2 regions of the Oceanobacillus sp. FSL K6-0251 genome follow, and region 2 is predicted to be linked to the other one. Evidence: a T-box and tRNA genes for the amino acid it is inferred to sense, from the RefSeq annotation. Region 2 holds a T-box; the other holds one or more tRNA genes.
The links. A T-box is a leader RNA that pairs with one kind of tRNA and senses whether it is charged. The one in region 2 lies ahead of ileS (isoleucine--tRNA ligase), so its partner is inferred to be a tRNA-Ile.

Region 1: it has a tRNA-Ile gene. The T-box ahead of ileS (isoleucine--tRNA ligase) is inferred to sense a tRNA for this amino acid. The anticodon was not compared.

Annotation. Positions count from the first base shown of each region.
Region 1 covers NZ_JBBORS010000001.1:246,776-249,954, reverse strand. The annotation lists rRNA gene MKY45_RS01325 (23S ribosomal RNA) at 1-1,223, opposite strand, end outside; tRNA gene MKY45_RS01320 (tRNA-Ala) at 1,351-1,423, opposite strand; tRNA gene MKY45_RS01315 (tRNA-Ile) at 1,444-1,520, opposite strand; rRNA gene MKY45_RS01310 (16S ribosomal RNA) at 1,597-3,157, opposite strand.
Region 2 covers NZ_JBBORS010000001.1:3,102,840-3,106,018, reverse strand. The annotation lists gene MKY45_RS15550 (cell division protein SepF) at 1-83, shown strand, start outside; gene MKY45_RS15545 (YggT family protein) at 93-353, shown strand; gene MKY45_RS15540 (YlmH family RNA-binding protein) at 375-1,151, shown strand; gene MKY45_RS15535 (DivIVA domain-containing protein) at 1,236-1,739, shown strand; T-box leader at 1,832-2,049, shown strand; gene ileS (isoleucine--tRNA ligase) at 2,123-3,179, shown strand, end outside.

The DNA.
Region 1 (3,179 bases), 2.9 Mb from region 2:
TTCGTAAGAACAATCCGCAGCTTCGGTGATACGTTTAGCCCCGGTACATTTTCGGCGCAGCGTCACTCGACCAGTGAGCTATTACGCACTCTTTCAATGATGGCTGCTTCTAAGCCAACATCCTGGTTGTCTGTGCAACGCCACATCCTTTTCCACTTAACGTATACTTTGGGACCTTAGCTGGCGGTCTGGGCTGTTTCCCTTTCGACTATGAACCTTATCACCCATAGTCTGACTCCCAAGCGTAAGTAACTGGCATTCGGAGTTTGACTGAATTCGGTAACCCGGTAGGGGCCCCTAGTCCAATCAGTGCTCTACCTCCAGTACTCTCTATCTTGAGGCTAGCCCTAAAGCTATTTCGGAGAGAACCAGCTATCTCTGTGTTCGATTGGAATTTCACCGCTACCCACACCTCATCCCCGCATTTTTCAACATACGTGGGTTCGGGCCTCCAGTCAGTGTTACCTGACCTTCACCCTGGACATGGGTAGATCACACAGTTTCGGGTCTACGACCGCATACTCATTCGCCCTGTTCAGACTCGCTTTCGCTACGGCTCCGTGTCTTCCACTTAACCTTGCATACGATCGTAACTCGCCGGTCCATTCTACAAAAGGTACGCCGTCACCCATTAACGGGCTTCGACTACTTGTAGGCACACGATTTCAGGTTCTATTTCACTCCCCTCCCGGGGTGCTTTTCACCTTTCCCTCACGGTACTGGTTCACTATCGGTCACTAGGGAGTATTTAGCCTTGGGAGATGGTCCTCCCGGATTCCGACGGAATTCCACGTGTTCCGCCGTACTCAGGATACACTCCGGAGGAAATTCCTTTTCGATTACAGGGCTGTTACCTTCTTTGGCTGACCTTTCCAGGTCGATTCATCTAAAGAATTTCTTTGTCACTCCAATGGAATGTCCTACAACCCCAAGAAGCAAGCTTCTTGGTTTGGGCTCTTTCCGTTTCGCTCGCCGCTACTCAGGAAATCGATGTTTCTTTCTCTTCCTCCAGGTACTGAGATGTTTCAGTTCCCCGGGTCTGCCTCACCTACCCTATGTATTCAGATAGATGTACTGTTCCATTACGAACAGTGGGTTCCCCCATTCGGAAATCCTCGGATATCATGTTTACTTACAACTCCCCGAGGCATATCGGTGTTAGTCCCGTCCTTCATCGGCTCCTAGTGCCAAGGCATCCACCGTGCGCCCTTATTCACTTAACTAAAGTTTTTGAATAAGATGGCTGATTACAGAATGTAATCAGTTGTGTCGCTATATCAATAGCTTTTTTGCCTTATTTTTAAAGTTTGATGTCGTTGTTACTCTTATTTAGTTTTCAAGGTACAAAAATGGAGCCTAGCGGGATCGAACCGCTGACCTCCTGCGTGCAAGGCAGGCGCTCTCCCAGCTGAGCTAAGGCCCCATAAATATAATATAATTAGATGGTGGGCCTGAGTGGACTCGAACCACCGACCTCACGCTTATCAGGCGTGCGCTCTAACCAGCTGAGCTACAGGCCCATCTAAATATGATAGAGAATTGCTCTCTCAAAACTGAACCAAACAACCACGTACGAATTCCGTTATATATCCTTAGAAAGGAGGTGATCCAGCCGCACCTTCCGATACGGCTACCTTGTTACGACTTCACCCCAATCATTCGTCCCACCTTCGGCGGCTGGCTCCAAAGGTTACCTCACCGACTTCGGGTGTTACGAACTCTCGTGGTGTGACGGGCGGTGTGTACAAGACCCGGGAACGTATTCACCGCGGCATGCTGATCCGCGATTACTAGCGATTCCGGCTTCATGCAGGCGAGTTGCAGCCTGCAATCCGAACTGAGAACGGTTTTATGGGATTTGCTGGACCTCGCGGGTTCGCTTCCCTTTGTTCCGTCCATTGTAGCACGTGTGTAGCCCAGGTCATAAGGGGCATGATGATTTGACGTCATCCCCACCTTCCTCCGGTTTGTCACCGGCAGTCACCTTAGAGTGCCCAACTAAATGCTGGCAACTAAGATTAAGGGTTGCGCTCGTTGCGGGACTTAACCCAACATCTCACGACACGAGCTGACGACAACCATGCACCACCTGTCACTTTGTCCCCGAAGGGAAAACTCTATCTCTAGAGCGGTCAAAGGATGTCAAGACCTGGTAAGGTTCTTCGCGTTGCTTCGAATTAAACCACATGCTCCACCGCTTGTGCGGGTCCCCGTCAATTCTTTTGAGTTTCAGCCTTGCGGCCGTACTCCCCAGGCGGAGTGCTTAATGCGTTAACTTCAGCACTAAGGGGCGGAAACCCCCTAACACCTAGCACTCATCGTTTACGGCGTGGACTACCAGGGTATCTAATCCTGTTCGCTCCCCACGCTTTCGCTCCTCAGCGTCAGTTACAGACCAGAGAGTCGCCTTCGCCACTGGTGTTCCTCCACATCTCTACGCATTTCACCGCTACACGTGGAATTCCACTCTCCTCTTCTGCACTCAAGTCCTCCAGTTTCCAATGCACGTTTGCGGTTGAGCCGCAAGATTTCACATCAGACTTAAAGAACCGCCTGCGAGCGCTTTACGCCCAATAATTCCGGACAACGCTTGCCACCTACGTATTACCGCGGCTGCTGGCACGTAGTTAGCCGTGGCTTTCTGGTCAGGTACCGTCAAGGTACGATCAGTTACTATCGTACTTGTTCTTCCCTGACAACAGAGTTTTACGATCCGAAAACCTTCATCACTCACGCGGCGTTGCTCCGTCAGACTTTCGTCCATTGCGGAAGATTCCCTACTGCTGCCTCCCGTAGGAGTCTGGGCCGTGTCTCAGTCCCAGTGTGGCCGATCACCCTCTCAGGTCGGCTACGCATCGTCGCCTTGGTGAGCCGTTACCTCACCAACTAGCTAATGCGCCGCAGGCCCATCTGTAAGTGACAGCAAAAGCCGCCTTTCAACTTTCCATCAGGTGATAGAAAGTGTTATCCGGTATTAGCTCGCGTTTCCGCGAGTTATCCCAGTCTTACAGGCAGGTTGCCTACGTGTTACTCACCCGTCCGCCGCTCGTTCCACGAACTTCCCTCCGAAGAGTTCCGTTCGCTTCCCGCGCTCGACTTGCATGTATTAGGCACGCCGCCAGCGTTCGTCCTGAGCCAAGATCAAACTCTCCATAAAAGTGTTTGAAACATTAGCTTTC
Region 2 (3,179 bases):
TGTGTACGCCGGATAATGTAGAAGTATCCGGCAGTATTTCTGAAATGTTATATGAGCAGGAAGATTATGATAAAGGATGGTAGCAGGAGATGTTGGCACAAATCGTTTCACTAATAAGCTTTGGTTTAAACATTTATAGCTTTGCACTAATTGTGTATATTTTTATGTCCTGGTTCCCTGGAGCCAGAGAATCTCAATTTGGAGAATTACTCGGAAAAATTTGTGAGCCTTACTTAGAAATTTTCCGTAAGTTTATTCCGCCGCTTGGTATGATTGATTTTTCTCCAATTGTTGCGATATTATTATTGCATTTTGCAAGAATGGGATTTATCCAGTTTGCAATGATGCTTTAGGCTTGAAGGAAAGGAATGACCATGGAAGTTTATCAGCATTTTCGAAAAGAAGAACAGCCATTTATTGATCAGGTTCTTTCATGGAAAGACCAGGTGGAGCGATCGTATATTCCAAAATTGACTGATTTTTTGGATCCGCGCGAACAAGAAATCGTGCAGATGCTGTTAGGCACTAATCACGACGAGCTTCAGGCAGCTGCTTTTGGCGGATCCGAGTACAGTGAACGAAAAAGAATGGTGATTGCTCCTATTTATGAAAGCATTACAGAAGATATGTTTCAAGTAGAGCTGCTGGAGGCATCTTACCCGGAGAAATTTGTAAGTCTGGAGCATCGGGATGTAATGGGTGCTTTTTTATCACAGGGTGTGAAGCGAAAAAAATTAGGAGATATTACAGCAGCAGATGGGAAAATTCATTTACTTGCAGCGGGAGAGGTCGTCCCTTTTATCAAGATGAATTTAACATCTATTAAGAAATCTCGTATATCTTTCAAAGAACAGCCGCTCACTTCGCTGGTTACAGAAAAAAAAGCCTGGAAAGAATATGATAAAACTATTTCTTCCCTGCGTTTAGATACAGTTGTTAAAGAAATATATGGTGTCTCCCGAAAAGACGCTGCTGCTTTGATTCAAAAACTGCTCGTAAAGGTAAATTACCGGGTAGTAGATGATGTGAAATTCCAATTACAAGAAGGGGACATGCTCTCTGTACGCGGAAAAGGCAGAAGTAAAATTACAGCGATACGCGGGAGAACCAAGAAAGATAAAATCAAAATGACGGCGGCAATTTTGCAATAAATGCTGGAAATTTAGCTGGAATTATTGAATAATAAAGAGAGAAATCGGAAGCTCAAGCAAGCACCGATTAGGGAGGTGGAGATGGTGGCACTATCACCATTAGATATTCATAATAAAGAGTTTGCAAGAGGATGGAAAGGCTATGACGTGGATGAAGTAAATAAATTTCTTGATCAAGTGATGAAGGATTATGAAATTGTTATACGTGAAAGAGATGAACTGGATCAAAAAGCGAAAGAGCTTCAGGAACGATTAGGACACTTTACGAACATTGAAGAAACATTAAATAAATCTATTCTGGTTGCTCAGGAAACAGCAGAAGATATTAAAGGCAGTGCGCAAAAAGAAGCAAAATTAATTGTGAAAGAAGCAGAAAAAAATGCTGACCGTATTGTCAACGAAGCATTAAGTAAAGCGCGTAAAATATCCCTTGATGTGGAAGAGTTGAAAAAGCAGGCAAAAGTATTCCGATCAAGAATGCGCATGCTTGTGCAGGCTCAATTAGAAATGCTCGGTACAGATGATTGGGAAGAATTATTTGATACTGAAGTGGATGAAGATTTAGAATTGATGGAGCATGAATCTTAAAGGCTTGACTTAGGCTTGTATATTACATATAATTCATACAAGTATCATGTTTTTTGACATTTAATTTATGCTAAAAATTTCATAATCACTATCGTTATACAATGAAAGAGAAAGTATAGAAGATGACTCTGTGTAAGCGAGTCAGGGGCGGTGGAAGCCTGATACAGAAGTCTTTTAGAAAATCACTCTGGAGTAGCTATTATGAAAATAATGTAGTAATAGCCGGCTGTCCACGTTACGGATTTCGAGTGAATTTAATGCCGTGCATTAAATTTATAAGGGTGGTACCGCGAGTCTTCTCGTCCCTTTAGGGATTAGAGGACTCTTTTTGTATATAAAAATTTAATCTACGATGTGTCATGAAAATAACAGGAGGGAATATCTTGGAATATAAACAAACATTATTAATGCCGAAAACAGCTTTTCCAATGCGTGGAAATCTTCCAAATAAAGAGCCGGAGCGCCAACAGAAATGGGAAGAAAGTGAACAATATCAAAAAAACTTAGAACGTACAAAGGACAGAGCCTTATTTATTTTACATGATGGACCGCCTTATGCGAATGGAGATATCCATATCGGTCATGCACTGAATAAAATCTTAAAGGATTTTATTGTCCGTTATAAGTCCATGACAGGCTATTATGCACCATATGTTCCAGGCTGGGATACACACGGGTTGCCGATTGAAACAGCATTAGCGAAAAAGAAAGTAAAAAGGAAAGAAATGTCTGTTGCAGAATTCCGCAAGCTTTGTGAAGAATATGCACTTGGACAAATTGACAGCCAGCGTACACAATTTAAAAAATTAGGTGTACGTGGTGATTGGGATAATCCATATATCACCTTAACGAAGGATTATGAAGCTTCTCAAATTAAGGTGTTTGGAGAAATGGCACGAAAAGGCTATATTTATAAAGGACTTAAGCCGGTATATTGGTCTCCGTCTTCTGAATCTGCCCTTGCAGAAGCAGAAATCGAATATCAAGATAAACGCTCTCCATCTATCTATGTTTCCTTCGAAGTAACGGATGGAAAAGATGTGCTTGACGGCGGCGAGAAGATTATTATCTGGACGACAACTCCTTGGACGCTTCCAGCGAACTTAGGAATCAGCTTACATCCTGATTTAAGCTATGTAGTAGCACAAGTAAATGATGAAAAATATGTCATTGCAGAAGCTTTATTAGAAGATGTGAAAGAAGTATTAGGCTGGGAAGATGTAACGGTTGTGAAGAAATTCAAAGGGCAGGAAGCGGATCGTGTAGAAGCACAGCATCCATTTTACAATCGTAAATCCCTTGTTATGCTTGGAGAACATGTTACAACTGATGCGGGGACTGGATGTGTTCATACAGCTCCTGGTCACGGGGAAGATGACTTCTATGTTTGCCGCAGATATGGAATCGATGCATTTTGCCCAGTGGATGAAAAGGGTGTCT